One region of the Superficieibacter sp. HKU1 genome, then DNA from elsewhere that is predicted to be linked to it. Evidence: predicted binding sites of a transcription regulator. Region 1 holds the regulator's gene; the other holds the start of a gene.
The links. Region 1 encodes CRP, which controls carbon source genes, mostly activating them, when cyclic AMP is high. Its sites were predicted from a motif close to ATGTGANNNNNNTCACAT; they were not measured.

Region 1 (8,236 bases):
CAGGATCTCATTCGCCCGCTCCAGAGTAATGGAATCGCCGTAAATCAGCCCCACGTGCGGGTCGAGGACTTTATAGCCTTTCTCATTCACCGTGCCGCCGAAAATCTCCCACAGCACTTCTACCGAGCCTTTTTCTTCCGGGCTACGCTCAGCACGCGTGTCGTCATCCGCCCCGGTGCCGCAAAGAATGTCTACCGGGTCGCCGCTGTCAGGACGAAATACCACGCGCCCTTCGCGGTTCATAATCAACGATTTCAGTTCGCGGGTATATTCGGTCAATACGCGCCAGTAGTCCCAAGTATCAGACACGATGGAGACAAATCCCTGCGGATAGAGGTCGGCAATCAGACGACGAAACGTCTCAATCTCGCCTTCATGCTGGCCCATGCACATCACGCTGTGTTCCGTCGCCGGGATGCTCGCGCCAATAAAGTACTCTTCGCCTTCGGTGTAGTAATCCCGCGCATACAGGATAGACGGAATGCTGTCAGTGCCTTTGAAGCTCAACAGATGACCGCTGCCCGCCTGCATCGTGTCCTGTAAACCGGCCATCCCGCGGAAAGAAAAGTCGTGGCACTGAAAATCCAGGTGCGAGAGATCGCTACAGGTTTTCGCCGCCCATTTTTCACAAATCTTACGGTAATGGTGCGCAATCGTGGCGTTGGTTGAGGCTTTCCACAGCTCGGCGGAGAGCACGGTTTCCAGGTAGTTCACCAGCCAGAAGGCATCGTCACGGGTATTGGTGATCGTCAGAACCGGCACCTTCATCGGTACTTTGCTGCCCTCATCCAGCGCTTTAATGTGCAGTGGAAGATAGCCGGTACGGTGCAACGTGCGGATGTGATCGACAGCGACGGCGTCGCGTCCCAGATAACTGTCCATCACCTGTTTGTACTCATTCACCACCTCATCTTCCGGACGGGAGAAAAAGGCATCGTTAAACAGATCGACCAGGAACCACTGCATAAAGCCCTGTAAACCGAAGAACACCAGCTTGCCATCGGCAAGCGGAGACTGAAAAAAGCGATCGCTGCGCGGCGTAAAATTGGAGTAAACCTTCGTGGTGCCCTGCGGATACTGCACGCGGTGCGAAACTTTGTAGCCATCGATAGCCAGAATGGGGTTCATTTTCATGATGTTTCTCCGTTAAGCGCCGTAAATAGCAGCGATATCAATCAGTTCAAGGTTCGGATGCGCAAGCGCGGGTGAAGTAAACGAAGTGGTGGTATAAATTGCGTCGATCCCGTTTGAAAGCAGATTTTCCACGCCTTTAGAAAAGATACCGTGCGTGACGTACAGGCTGACGCTGCGAGCGCCCGCATCGCGCAGGACCTGCGCGGAGCCAATAAACGTCCCTCCGGCATCACACAGGTCATCGACAATCAGCACATCCCTGCCCTTTACATCGCCGGAGACCAGCGCGAAACCGGTGAGATTGCCGCTCGCCACATCGCGTTTTTTCGTTAATACCGCGTATTCAGATGCCCCTGTCGCTCTGGCAACCGCGTCTATTTTTTTCAGTGCGCCCGCATCCGGGGCAACCAGCATTAACGCCTGCTGCTGAAACTGACGTGCCAGCGTGGGACTGTGCAGCAGGCAGACTTCCTGCGGGATAGCGACAAAATTATCAATCGCTGCCCCCGCCGCATCGCTGTGCGGGTCGAGCACCTTAACTTTATCGAAGCCCAGAGTATTGAGTTGACGGGCAAAAACCTTCAGGGCAAAGCTGTCGCCCGCCACCATATGACGGTCCTGACGGGCCCACGGGAGCCACGGAAGCTCAAGGTGGCTGACCAGCACATCGGTAACATGGCATACGGCATCAACCAATTGAGCCAGCAACATGAAATCATTCATATCACGCATGGCGGCGGCACGAACACGCATCAGCTGCGCGCTTTCTGGCAGTTTGCCTGTCACCTTCAGCCATACCGCTCCGTCTGGGAAAATGCCGGTTGTTAAGGCAATCTCTTGATTATCAATGAATAACTGCAACCGTTTTTCCATTTCTTTGCCCTCTCAATTCATTAATGTCCCTGCGACAATTTAATAATGTCCCTAAGACACATATTATGCAAGTTATTTTTTGAACAAAAAGCAAAATAACGTTAATTGCCTGATAACAGAAATAAAAAAAGCGTGTGTTTTGTGCTGGCCTGGGCTGGTAAACTGGGTTTTCCCTGCCACGGTGAACGGCCACGACAAATGACGACAGAAGCGGAATACCTGAAAAATTACGACGCCAGCCGTTTTCCATCGCCGCTGGTAACGGTCGATAGCGTGCTTTTTACCCTTCATCAGAGCGAACTTTGCGTGCTGCTGGTTGAGCGAGCCAGCCAGCCGCAACTGGGCTGCTGGGGGTTACCGGGAGGCTTTATTGATATCGCTGGCGATGCCTCCACGCGGGATACCGCGCTGCGCAAGCTGACGGAAAAAACGGGGGTGTCGCCATCGTGGCTGGAACAACTCGATACTTTTTCCGGCCCGGATCGCGACCCGCGCGGCTGGAGCCTGACGGTAAGCTGGTTTGCGCTGATATCCTGGGTGGACTGCGCGCCGCATATTGAGACCGTCAGCGATGCGAAGTGGATCCCGGTGCAGGCGCTTTCCCGCTATCAACTGGCGTTCGATCATGCCGCGATTGTACAGGCGGGCCTGCATCGCCTGCGGCAGAAGACCATGTATTCGCTGCTTCCCGTCTACTGTTTGCCTGAACACTTTACGCATGCGCAGCTCCAGGAAGCCACGGAGATCATTCTCGGACAGCCAATCCAGCGCAAAAGTCTGATCCGCCGTATTGAAGCGTCCGGTATGCTGGAGGAAACCGGCGAGAGCATCGCCACTGGCGCGCGTAAAGCCCGATTGTGGCGGCGCAAGCCCGGCGTGGATATTCATCTTTTTTCCCGCAATTTGCTGGCTGAATAATGACTACCACGTTAAATGCATAAACCGTACTAATAATTACGGGTTATAGTACGGCGCAATTTCCTTAAACTATCCTCTGTCATGGCTCAAATTTCATCTGAACAATCGCTCGTCGGGCAAGACGATACGTACACTTTTCACCCCATGCCCGGGGCGCGGAATCCGCATCTGCAGACTATGCTGCCGCGCCTGCTGCGTCGCCGGGTGCAGTTCACACCGGTATGGCAACGGCTCGACTTGCCGGACGGTGATTTCGTCGATCTGGCCTGGAGTGAAGATCCGCAGCAGGCCAGGCATAAGCCCCGGCTGGTGGTTTTTCACGGGCTGGAGGGCAGCCTGCACAGCCCCTACGCGCATGGGTTGATCCACGCGGCGAAAGCGCGCGGCTGGCTTGGCGTCGTCATGCATTTCCGCGGCTGTAGCGGTGAGCCAAATCGTCTGAACCGTATCTATCACTCAGGAGAAACCGAGGACGGCACCTGGTTTTTACACTGGCTGCAGCGCGAGTTCGGCAACGTCCCCACCGCAGCGGTGGGGTACTCGCTGGGGGGTAACATGCTGGCGTGCCTGCTGGCAAAAGAAGGCGGCAACGCACCGCTCGACGCGGCGGCGATTGTCTCCGCCCCCTTTGTGCTGGAAGCGTGCAGTTATCACATGGAGAAAGGCTTTTCCCGCGTCTATCAGCGCTATCTGCTCAACCTGCTGAAAGGGAATGCGACCCGCAAACTGAAGGCGTACCCCGGCACGCTACCCATTGAACTGGCCCAGCTCAAGCAGGTCCGCCGCCTGCGTGAGTTTGACGATTTGATCACCGCCCGTATTCATGGTTTTGCCGATGCTATCGACTATTATCGGCAGTGCAGCGCGATGCCGTTGCTCAATCAGATCGCCAAACCGACGCTGATCATCCATGCTAAAGACGATCCGTTTATGGATCATCACGTTATTCCCGATCCCGACACCTTACCGCCACAGGTAGAGTATCAGCTCACCGAGCATGGCGGGCACGTCGGATTTGTGGGCGGCACGCTGCGGCGTCCGCAAATGTGGCTGGAAAAACGCATTCCCGACTGGCTGACAACTTACCTCGGAGCCTAATATGATTATTCCCTGGCAGGATCTCGCGCCTGAAACCCTCGATAGCCTGATCGAAAGCTTTGTCTTGCGTGAAGGCACTGATTATGGTGAACATGAGCGTTCGCTCGAGCAAAAAGTCGCCGACGTTAAACATCAGCTTAAAACGGGCGATGCCGTGCTGGTGTGGTCTGAACTGCATGAGACGGTCAACATCATGCCTCGCAAGCAGTTCCGCGACTAATTTTACTGATTACTCAGGGAGTTGCTATGTCTGCCAAACATCCGGTGATTGCGGTAACGGGTTCCAGCGGTGCGGGAACCACTACCACCAGTCTCGCCTTCCGTAAGATTTTTTCCCAGCTCAACCTGCATGCGGCGGAAGTCGAAGGGGATAGTTTTCATCGCTATACCCGCCCGGAAATGGACATGGCGATCCGTAAGGCGCGCGATCTGGGTCGGCATATCAGCTATTTCGGCCCCGAAGCCAACGACTTTGGCCTGCTGGAACACACGTTTATTGAATATGGTCATTCCGGTACAGGCCAGGCGCGAAAGTATCTGCATACCTATGACGAAGCCGTGCCGTGGAACCAGATACCGGGCACGTTTACCCCATGGCAACCGCTGCCGGAACCGACCGACGTGCTGTTTTACGAGGGATTGCACGGCGGCGTGGTCACCCCGCAGCACGATGTCGCACGCCATGTCGATTTGCTGGTGGGCGTGGTGCCGATTGTTAACCTCGAATGGATCCAGAAGCTCATTCGCGATACCAGCGAACGCGGACACTCCCGCGAGGCGGTGATGGACTCGGTGGTGCGTTCAATGGAGGATTACATTAACTTCATTACGCCGCAGTTTTCGCGCACGCATATTAACTTTCAGCGGGTGCCGACCGTCGACACCTCCAACCCGTTCGCCGCGAAAGGCATCCCGTCGCTGGATGAAAGCTTTGTCGTTATTCATTTTCGCAATCTGGAAGGGATCGATTTCCCGTGGCTGCTGGCGATGCTTCAGGGATCGTTTATTTCCCATATCAATACCCTGGTGGTGCCCGGCGGAAAAATGGGGCTGGCGATGGAGCTGATTATGCTGCCGCTGGTGCAGCGGCTGATGGAAGGCAAAAAAATAGAATAACGAGAGGGCGTGCCCTTTGCCCGGCGGCGCTGCGCTTGCACGGGCCTGTGAATTGCGATTAACGTATTGATATTGATGGTTTTCGTAGGCCGGGTAAGGCGAAGCCGCCACCCGGCATAACAACGATGCGGTTGCCTGCGATACACCGCAAACGCGGGCAACATGGTAACACGGTGGACGTTAACCCTACCCTGCGACTACCTCATACGAATGGGTAATATTCACCGCTTTACCCAGCATCAACGCCACAGAGCAATATTTCTCCGCAGAAAGATCGACCGCGCGGGCGACGGCGCTCTCTTTCAGATCCTGCCCCGTAACCATAAAGTGCAAATTGATATGGGTAAATAAACGAGGGGCCTCTTCACGGCGTTCAGACGTCAGTTTAACCTCACAGTTTGTCACCGCCTGACGCCCTTTTTGCAGGATCGACACCACGTCGATTGCGCTGCATCCTCCCGCGGCCATCAGCACCATTTCCATCGGGCTGGGCGCTTTATCACCGGAGTTACCGTCCATCAAAATCTGGTGCCCGGAAGCCGACTCACCCAGAAACGTTAACCCTTCAACCCATTTCACTCGCGCTTGCATAATATCCACTCCAGTGTCGCCATTTTCTTCACAGATTACGCGCACATAACAATTCTCGCAACGGAAGGCGACCTGCGTCATGCTGAAGCGAGACACCAGGAGACAGGCGGCAAAAGCTATGCTAAAACAGACGGGATGCTACAGTGATACATTGACTTTGCGCATACATAGATGCAAAGGACATCAGATTAACGACTGCGGAGCATACCGACAGTCAACTTCCCGTCAGCGGGAAGAAAACGATTGCAACCCCGGAGGCAACGTCGTTTAGCCGCCGGAGATAGCTTATAACAGAGGATAACCGCGCATGGTGCTTGGCAAACCGCAAACAGACCCGACTCTCGAATGGTTCTTGTCTCATTGCCACATACATAAGTACCCTTCAAAGAGCACGCTGATTCACCAGGGTGAAAAAGCGGAGACGCTGTATTACATCGTCAAAGGCTCCGTGGCAGTGCTGATTAAAGACGAGGAAGGGAAAGAGATGATCCTTTCTTATCTCAACCAGGGCGATTTTATCGGTGAACTGGGCCTATTCGAAGAGGGCCAGGAACGTAGCGCCTGGGTGCGTGCAAAAACCGCCTGTGAAGTCGCGGAAATCTCCTACAAAAAATTCCGTCAGCTGATCCAGGTGAATCCGGATATCCTGATGCGCCTTTCCGCACAGATGGCACGCCGTTTACAGGTGACGTCCGAAAAAGTGGGCAACCTTGCTTTCCTCGACGTCACCGGTCGTATTGCGCAGACGCTGCTTAACCTGGCGAAACAGCCGGACGCCATGACCCACCCGGATGGTATGCAGATCAAAATCACCCGTCAGGAGATCGGCCAGATCGTCGGTTGCTCTCGTGAAACGGTGGGCCGCATCCTCAAAATGCTGGAAGACCAGAGCCTGATCTCCGCGCACGGTAAAACTATCGTCGTCTACGGCACTCGCTAAGCTCGACCCCGGCGCATTCACTGCAATGCGCCGATAAATTCTATGTGGCGCAGGCTTATCTATCACCCGGAAGTGAACTACGCACTACGTCAAACGCTGGTGTTGTGTTTGCCCGTGGCTACAGGTCTGATTATCGGCCACCTCCAGTACGGTCTGCTATTTTCCCTGGTTCCCGCCTGCTGCAATATTGCCGGTCTTGATACACCGCATAAGCGTTTTTTTAAACGTCTGATTATTGGCGGTTCGCTGTTTGCTGGCAGTAGCCTTGCCGTTCAGCTTCTGCTGGCGCAGGGTGCGCCGCTGCCGCTGGTCCTGACCGCGCTGGCGCTGATACTCGGCGTTACGGCGGAGATCAGCCCTCTTCATGCACGCCTGCTTCCCGCTTCGTTAATTGCCGCTATCTTCACCCTGAGCCTGGCGGGTTCAGTGCCGGTGTGGGAGCCAATGCTCCTGTATGCGACCGGTACGGTCTGGTATGGCCTGTTTAACTGGTTCTGGTTCTGGCTGTGGCGCGAACAGCCGCTGCGCGAATCGCTAAGCCTGCTTTACCGACAGCTGGCGGACTACTGCGAGACTAAATACAGCATGCTGACCCAGCACGCCGATCCGGAAAAAGCGCTGCCGCCATTGCTGGCGCGTCAGCAAAAAACGGTGGATCTCATTACCCAGTGCTATCAGCAGCTCTATATGTTGTCGGAGAAAAAGCATCATAACTACCGGCGGCTGCGCTGGATGTTCCAGATGGCGCTGGATTTACAGGAGCATATCTCCGTCAGCCTGCACCAGCCGGAAGAGGTGCAAAAGCTGGTGGAGCAAAGCCACGCGGAAGCGGTGATCCGCTGGAATGCGCAGACCGTGTCTGCTCGCCTGCGCGTGATGGCGGATGACATCCTTTATCACCACTATTCCGGGCGCTTCAATATGGAGAAACAAATTGGCGCGCTGGAGAAAATCGCCCGGCAGAATCCGGATAATCCCGTCGGCCAGTTTTGCGCCTGGCACTTTAGCCGCATCGCCCGCGTGCTGAAAACGCTGCGTCCGCTTTATCCGCGCGATTTAATGGCCGATCGTCAGCGTCGTCTGCCCTTGTGGTCGGCGCTCAAAAACTATTTATCACTGAAATCTCCCGCGCTGCGTACGTCGGCCCGTCTTAGCGTGATGCTCAGCATCGCCAGCCTGGCAGGAAGCGTGCTGCATCTGCCCAAGCCCTACTGGATCTTAATGACCATTATGTTCGTGACGCAAAACGGCTATGGTGCGACGCGAGTGCGGATCCTGCACCGAACGCTGGGCACGCTGGTCGGGCTGGTGATTGCGGGCGCGACCCTGCACTTTAAGGTGCCGGATGGTTTTACCCTCTGCGCGATGCTGGTGATTACCATTGCCAGCTATTTGATCCTGCGAAAAAATTACGGCTGGGCGATGATTGGTTTTACCGTCACCGCCGTGTATACCCTTCAGCTTATTAACCTCAACGGTGAACAGTTTATTCTGCCGCGGATGATCGATACCGCGCTGGGCTGCCTGATCGCCTTTGGCGGAATGGTCTGGCTGTGGCCACAGTGG
Region 2 (8,236 bases), 1.9 Mb from region 1:
GCAAAGCGGCGTACAGCAGGTTATTGAGTTACATCTTGCCGATGACGAGCTGGAAAAATTCCGCCACTCGGCCAGCGTAATCAAGGCGAACATCGCCCGCCTGCCTTAATCATCATGGCCCTGCCAGCCCCTGTGCCGGCTGGCAGGATGCGACCTACCCGAGCATCAGCTTGCCCACAATATAGGTTTTCGCCTGCCCGCTCATCAAAACCCGGTCGCCTTTTAGCTCGCAACGAATATCGCCGCCACGGGCTGATACCTGGCGGGCAAACATGCGGTTTTTGTTCAGCTTCTGCGCCCAGTAAGGGATTAACATCGTGTGGGCCGAGCCGGTCACCGGATCTTCCCATACTGCCTCGCCAGGGGAGAAAAAGCGGCTGACGAAATCATACTCATTACCTCCCGGCGCGGTAATAGTGACTTTGTGCTCGCCCGGCACCATCGCGGCAATGTCAGGTTTAACCGCGTCAACCTGCTGGCGATCGGCCAGTTCGATCAACCATGCACGGCCTTTATGCGCCGCCTGGTATGACGTAATACCCAGCGCGCGCAGCAACGAGGCTGGCGGGGTTTGTGGTTCGGTGCGATCCGCCGGAAAATCCAGAGTCAGCCAGTCATCATTACGACTGACCGTCAGGGTGCCGGAAGCGGTATCGAACATAATCGCAGGTTGGGTATAGCCCCGGTGATTGAAGATCACATGCGCCGCAGCAAGCGTAGCATGGCCGCATAAATTGACTTCATTGCGGGTAGTAAACCAGCGCAGAGAAAATCGGTCATTCTGCGCAACAAAAAACGCCGTCTCAGACTGATTATGCTGCTGCGCCATCCTGAGCATGACCTCATCCGGCAACCAGTCAGTCAACGGGCAGACGGCAGCGGCATTCCCGCCAAAAGTGCGATCGCTGAACGCATCGACCATATAATAATCAATTAACTGCATGAACTTTCCTCTTATTGTTATCTCGTCACTACGCTGACACAGAGTCCCCCGATCGCACCAGCGTTAATCCAGACTATATCCAGCCTTTAATTTTTGACGGGTTAAATTGAGATCTGCGTCACAAAATGGTTGTATTTGCGTCAGCGATAGCTTTAAGATCATCTCCTCTTCTTCTGTACAACCAACCCAGATTATCTCTATGACAACGAATACTGTTTCACGCAAAGTGGCGTGGCTGCGGGTGGTTACGCTTGCCATTGCCGCGTTCATCTTTAATACCACGGAATTCGTACCGGTGGGTTTGCTGTCCGATATTGCGCAGAGCTTCGGCATGGAGACCGCCCAGGTCGGTATTATGCTGACGATCTACGCGTGGGTTGTTGCCCTGATGTCGCTGCCGTTTATGCTGCTGACCAGCCAGATGGAGCGACGTAAATTGCTTATTGGCTTATTCGTCCTGTTCATCGCCAGCCACGTTTTATCTTTTCTGGCGTGGAACTTCACCACCCTGATTATCAGCCGTATCGGGATTGCGTTTGCACATGCGGTATTCTGGTCGATAACCGCCTCGCTGGCTATTCGCCTTGCTCCGGCAGGAAAGCGGGCGCAGGCGCTGAGTCTGATCGCGACCGGGACCGCGCTGGCGATGGTGTTGGGTATTCCGATTGGCCGCATAGTGGGCCAGTATTTTGGCTGGCGCACCACCTTTTTTGCCATCGGAACCGGCGCGCTGGTCACCCTGCTCTGCCTGATCAAACTGCTGCCAAAATTGCCCAGCGAGCATTCAGGATCACTTAAAAGCCTGCCGCTGCTGTTCCGTCGTCCGGCGCTGATGAGCATCTACCTGTTAACGGTGGTGGTCGTGACCGCGCATTACACGGCGTACAGCTACATTGAGCCTTTTGTGCAAACCGTCGCCGGGCTGAGCGGAAATTTTGCTACCGTCCTGCTGCTGATCCTTGGAGGCTCCGGCATTCTCGGAAGCCTGCTGTTCGGCAAGCTGGGCAACCTGCACGCGTCGGCCCTGATTTCAGGTGCTATCGGCCTGCTATTTGTTTGCCTGCTCTTACTGGTTCCGTCGGCACAAAATGAAAACCATCTGGCTATTCTGAGCGTGTTCTGGGGCGTGGCAATTATGATTATCGGGCTTGGAATGCAGGTGAAAGTGCTGGCGCTGGCGCCGGATGCTACCGATGTCGCCATGTCGCTGTTCTCGGGCATTTTTAATATCGGTATCGGTGCCGGTGCGCTGGTGGGCAGTCAGGTAAGCAGCCATTTTTCGATGGCGGCCATCGGCTATGTCGGTGCGGTGCCGGCACTGGCCGCGCTGATCTGGGCGATCATTATTTTCCGCCGCTGGCCGATTTCACTGGAAGAACAAACGCAATAATCGCAGATTCACCGGGGCCGTCTGCCGGCCCCAAATCATCATTTCAATGAATAATAGCGTCTCTTTTTCATCCTTACTCATGTCTGCAACCTCCCTTCACTCAACATTAAAACCCTATAGCTGGCACGGGATTAACCGGGTTTTTAGCAAATCGTGGCATGAATCAATTCATTCAGTTGACTTATGTTTGCCTGGGCAATAATATCCTCCGCAACTAATATACTTGCCGGGGCAACCATTGTGAAAAGTTCAGGGGATCTGTTTAACGAAATCATTCCGCTGGGACGTTTGATCCACATGGTTAACCAAAAAAAAGACCGTTTGCTCAACGATTATCTTTCGCCGCAGGACATTACCGCCACACAGTTCAAAGTGCTTTGCTCTATTCGCTGCGAAGTGTGCGTCACCCCTGTCGAGCTGAAAAAAGTGCTGTCGGTCGACCTGGGTGCCCTGACCCGTATGCTCGACAGACTGGTCTGTAAAGGCTGGGTTGAGCGCTTGCCAAATCCCAATGACAAACGCGGCGTCCTGGTACGACTGACGCCGGAAGGCACCACCATTTGTGAGCAATGTCATCAGCTTGTTGGGCAAGATCTGCATCAGGAACTAACAAAAAACTTATCGGCGGACGAAGTGGCTACTCTTGAATACCTGCTCAAGAAAGTGCTGCCGTAAACATAAGAGGTAAGACGATGTCCAGACGTAATACTGACGCCATTACCATCCATAGCATTTTGGACTGGATTGAAGACAACCTGGAGACGCCGCTGTCACTGGAAAAAGTGTCAGAACGCTCCGGCTACTCAAAATGGCACCTGCAAAGAATGTTTAAAAAAGAAACCGGACACTCGCTGGGTCAATATATTCGCACCCGTAAGCTGACGGAAATCGCCCAGAAGCTGAAGCAAAGCAACGAGCCGATCCTGTATCTGGCCGAGCGTTACGGTTTTGAATCGCAGCAAACCCTGACCCGAACGTTCAAGAACTATTTCGACGTGCCGCCGCACAAATACCGGATCATGGATATGCCGGGTGAAGCGCGCTATCTGCAACCGTTAAATCACTGTAATCACTAATCGCCTGTTTTAAGACGTATCGAGGAAATCATGAAACTGCTCGTCTCCGCTACTTTTGCATTAGCGATGCTGACCGCCGGTCAGAGCTTTGCGGAGCAACCTCGTCACCCTGCTGAAGGCAGCGCCCGCGCGACGTTAACGATTCCTTCCGCGTATGACCAGTCTCCGTTTGATTTTAATCATATGGGCACAGGAAGTGACAAATCCGACGCACTGGGTGTGCCTTATTATAATCAGCACAGCCTGTGATTCGTTTGCCCCGCCCAGGCGGGGCTTTTTTTGCCGCCCGATCTGCCGTTTTGCTCAATGACGTCCCGGTAATTCCCCTCCCGATCCATCCCACGCAAGCAATCCCCTCACACTGTTTAATTCCGTTGCGCACATAAAATCACAACATTCACAGAATTTCACATGGCGATGTTAAGAGATGAAAACAAGTTAACTATTTTAAAATCAATAATTTATTAATTAATACAGCGTGAAATGTATGCGTTTTTTTGTGATATTCATCATCTTAATGTGAAAGTATACCCTTCACAATAATGCACATCATCACAACGTAGCGCTGGAATAATAAGTATGAGCATACGCCTGGGCATCATTGCAGACGACTTTACAGGAGCGACCGATATCGCCAGCTTTATTGCACTTTCAGGCTGGCAGGTCATACAACTCAATGGTATTACCGACAGGAGCATTGATATCACCCATGCCGATGCCGTGGTGATTTCGTTGAAAAGCCGTTCTTGTCCGGTTAATGAGGCAAAACGTTTGACGCGCGAGGCCTGCGAATGGCTCCAGTCTCAGGGCTGTCAGCGCATCTATTTTAAGTATTGCTCAACGTTTGATTCTGGTCCGGCAGGCAATATTGGTCCTGTCACGGACCTCCTTCTTGAACTCACACAATCGCCCATGGCAGTGTTATGCCCTGCACTTCCGGTGAATGGCAGAACCGTTGTCCATGGTCATCTGTTTGTGAACGGTCAGCTACTTAACGAATCCGGGATGCAAAACCATCCGATCACCCCCATGACCGATGCCAGTCTGCTGCGCGTGATGGAACAACAGGCATCGGGCCAGTGTGGCCTGGTCTCACTGGATCAGGTGCGGGCTGGCAGTCAGGTGGTAACCCATCAACTTAATGCGCTGCAACAACAACACAAACGCTACGCGGTTCTGGATGCCATGACCGATGAAGATCTGCAGGTGCTTGCGGCGGCAATCCCGGAAAATCTCTTACTGACTGGCGGCTCAGGGCTGGCGGGCGCACTGGCTTTCCTCGCGCCTGAAACGCGTAACACCACGGATATCGGTATTCCAGGGACTGAAGGAAAATGCCTGGTGCTGGCGGGCAGTAGTTCAACCATGACCAACCGCCAGGTTAATTTTTATCGTCAGCATGCGCCATCGTTGTCTATTGATGTTGAACGCGCGTTACATGATAAAACTGCCTATCTGAAGGAACTGGTCAGCTGGTATTTATCCCGCTCAGGCTCACTGGCACCGATGCTGTATGCCACGCGTCCTGCCGACGAAGTGAAAGTGATACAACAACGCTATGGCGCAGACGCCGCCGGCATCGCTATTGAGTCGCTTATTGCGGCGCTTGCCAGTGAACTCACGCATCACGGAGTGAACAAGATCATTGTTGCGGGTGGTGAAACTTCCAGTCTGTTAGTTCAGCACCTCGGCGTAAAAGGATTTGTTATCGGCCAGTCTATTGCTCCCGGCGTACCGTGGGTAAAAGATATCTCGCGCAATATGTGGTTAGCGCTTAAATCAGGTAATTTTGGTGACGAGCGCTTTTTTATCAAAGCTCAGGAGCTTTTTAATGAATGAGTTACAACTGCGGGAGCAGATGGTCACGCTGGCCAGTTCGATGTTTATGCGCGGCTATAGCAGTGGTGGCGCAGGAAATATGAGTACGCGCCTGCCGGAGGGAGGGTTTCTGGTAACACCGACCAACTCCAGCTTTGGCTCTCTCGATCCTGCAACCCTCAGCAAACTTGATGCTCAGGGCCAGTGGGTTTCAGGAGAAAAACCGTCGAAAGAATCATTGATGCATCTGGCTTTCTATCGCCAGCGCGCCGATATTGGTGGTATTGTGCATCTTCACTCTACCTCTCTGACGGCATTGTCGTGTTTGCCCGATCTGGATCCGCAGGACTGCCTGCCGCCCATTACCCCCTATTTCGTTATGCGTACAGGTAAATTGCCACTGATCCGCTATCTACGGCCGGGGCATCCGGGTCTGGCGGATGAAGTGGCAAAACTGGCTCCGGATCATAATGCGATGCTGCTGGCGAATCATGGCCCTGTCATTGGGGGGACCACGCTGCGCGAGGCCACATTCAATGCCGAAGAGCTGGAAGATACCGCACGGATCTGGTTTATGATCAGGCCACACGGAATGAATACGCTGAATGACGAGCAGGTCAGCGAACTGAAAACCCGCTTCAGCGTCAATACTGCGCCTCCAGCCCCTTAAGGATACTGAAATGTTGCCCGACGAGCGCCGCGTTTTTATCTACAGTCATCTTCACCGTTATGCCCACGCGGCGATCGGCGATCTGGCAAAATTACTCGGTGTCTCGCACATGACCATTCGCAGAGACTTGAAAGAAATGGAGAACGAAGGAAGAGTCAAATTTATCAGCGGTGGAGCTAAATTGAATGAAGTGCTTATTCAGGAATTACCTTACGTTGAAAAAGCGATGTTACATCATTCAACTAAAAGACAAATCGGAATCATTGCCGAGCAATTTATTGATTCAGGCAGCGTGATTTATCTTGATGCCGGGACGACGACCTATGAAATTGCCCAGGTTATTGCCAATAAATTAAAAAAAGTCACCGTTATTACGAATGATTTTACGATTGCTGATTTTTTAATGTCGACATCGTGTGTCGACCTGTTTCATACCGGAGGCCGGGTTGACGTGCGTAATCGCTCAGCGGTCGGACATTGCGCCGCTCAGTTCATTCGTCAGTACAATATTGATATTGCCTTCATAAGCACCAGCTCATGGGATTGTGAACACGGGATCTCTACGCCTGATGAAGGAAAAATGCTGGTAAAACAGGCCGTCATAGCTTCATCCCGGCATAAGGTACTGGTCTCGGATTGCAGTAAATATGGCAAATACGGCATGTTCCATATTTGTCATCTTGACCAGATCGATGACATTATTTGCGACGATCAGCTTCCGGCAGAAGCCATTAATAAATTACAACAGTTGCCATTGCGCCTGCACCAGGTGAGCCATACATGGAACAACAAGGAGAAATAAAATGTAGATCTTCACTCATTCCCTACAAACGATAAATTCTATTACCAGTTTCCAATTATAAATATAAGGCTACTGCACCAGTCAGCCCGGAGGCTCTATGCAATTTGAAATCAGCCACTTTATTTCACTCATTGCATCTATTGCGATATTAGTTATTCTGATTACCAGGTTTAAGTTCCATCCTTTTTTGGCATTAATTATTGCGGCAGGTTTTTTAGGCATTGCCGCGGGATTATCGCCAACGCAAACGATAAAAAGTTTTGAGAAAGGCTTTGGCGGCGTATTGGGTTCGACCGGCCTGGTAGTAGGGCTGGGCACCATGCTCGGCGGCGTTATGCTGGAGTCGGGAGCCGCTGACAGGATCGCGAATACCTTTATTCGTCTTGGTTCGGTTCGTATGATCCCCCTGACCATCTGTATAGCCGCACTGATCATCGGTCTTCCACATCTTTTCGATGTCAGTTTTGTTATGCTGGTGCCGCTGGTGTACGTCATTGCGCGCCGTACCCGCAGTCAGTTGTTACGCATTGGTATTCCTCTGGCGGCAGGGTTATACGTTGCCCACGGTTTAATGTTGCCGCACCCCGCCCCGACGCTTGCGATGACGACCTATGGCGCTGATGCCGGTACGTGTATGTTCTATGGACTCCTGCTGGCTATCCCGATGGTTATCCTGTCCGGCCCGGTATTTACTCACTTTGCGTTAAAGGTGTTTCCGGATCTGCGTCGTCAGGATTATCGTCAAATGCAGGCTGACGATAATGTACAGGAGACGACTCACCAGAATATGCCTTCGTTCGCAATGTCGATGTTGACGATTCTGCTGCCTCCCATTTTGATGATGTGCAAAACCCTGGCAAAAGGATCTGTGGCACCTGGCTCCTTTCCGGCAGAATTGCTCAACACCATTGGCGACCCGATAGTTTCTCTTCTCATTGCCGTCTTGTTTTCTCTCTGGGCACTTGGCGTGCGCAGCGGCTTCGGCATGAGCCAGCTCCAAAAAATCGTCGGCAAAAGCCTCGGTCCGTGCGCTGCCATCATTCTTATCCTTGACGCTGGCGGCGGATTTAAAGAGATGCTGCTGGCGACCAATGTCAGTACGCTGATTGCCAGCTCTGCAATGCACTGGAACATCTCGCCACTGGTACTGGCGTGGGTGGTTACCGCCTTAATTCGCATTGCCATTGGTTCTGCCACCGTTGCCGTGGTGACTACCGCCGGGATCGTCGCCCCGCTGGCCAGCCACAGCGGAGTGAACCTCGAATTGCTGGTACTCGCGACCAGCACGGGCGGCCTGATGTTATCGCACGTGAATGACTCCGGTTTCTGGCTATTTAAAGAGTATTTTCAGCTTACGGTGGCCGAAACATTGAAAAGCTGGACCCTGCTGGTGTCGTTTCTGTCGATCCTCGGTCTGATTTTCGTTTTATTGCTTAACGCCCTCGTTGGCTAACCTGTTTATTAATGAGGAAGGAACATGAACTACACATTGCTGTTCGACACGTTAAATACCCGTGAGATACGCATCGCCATCACC

Region 2: the regulator CRP is predicted to act here: its motif matches at 1,050-1,067, upstream of P0H77_RS11260 (sugar transporter).

The regions. Positions count from the first base shown of each region.
Region 1 covers NZ_CP119754.1:474,292-482,527, reverse strand. The annotation lists gene P0H77_RS02255 (nicotinate phosphoribosyltransferase) at 1-1,134, opposite strand, end outside; gene prs (ribose-phosphate diphosphokinase) at 1,147-2,007, opposite strand; gene P0H77_RS02245 (NUDIX hydrolase) at 2,206-2,925, shown strand; gene P0H77_RS02240 (hydrolase) at 3,007-4,023, shown strand; gene P0H77_RS02235 (YheU family protein) at 4,025-4,243, shown strand; gene P0H77_RS02230 (phosphoribulokinase) at 4,270-5,139, shown strand; gene P0H77_RS02225 (OsmC family protein) at 5,326-5,730, opposite strand; gene crp (cAMP-activated global transcriptional regulator CRP) at 6,038-6,670, shown strand; gene P0H77_RS02215 (YccS/YhfK family putative transporter) at 6,713-8,236, shown strand, end outside.
Region 2 covers NZ_CP119754.1:2,357,092-2,365,327, forward strand. The annotation lists gene P0H77_RS11250 (L-lactate dehydrogenase) at 1-109, shown strand, start outside; gene P0H77_RS11255 (PhzF family phenazine biosynthesis protein) at 155-943, opposite strand; gene P0H77_RS11260 (sugar transporter) at 1,143-2,333, shown strand; gene marR (multiple antibiotic resistance transcriptional regulator MarR) at 2,574-3,008, shown strand; gene marA (MDR efflux pump AcrAB transcriptional activator MarA) at 3,026-3,409, shown strand; gene marB (multiple antibiotic resistance protein MarB) at 3,440-3,658, shown strand; gene otnK (3-oxo-tetronate kinase) at 3,989-5,248, shown strand; gene P0H77_RS11285 (aldolase) at 5,241-5,897, shown strand; gene P0H77_RS11290 (DeoR/GlpR family DNA-binding transcription regulator) at 5,908-6,699, shown strand; gene P0H77_RS11295 (gluconate:H+ symporter) at 6,797-8,152, shown strand; gene P0H77_RS11300 (hypothetical protein) at 8,177-8,236, shown strand, end outside.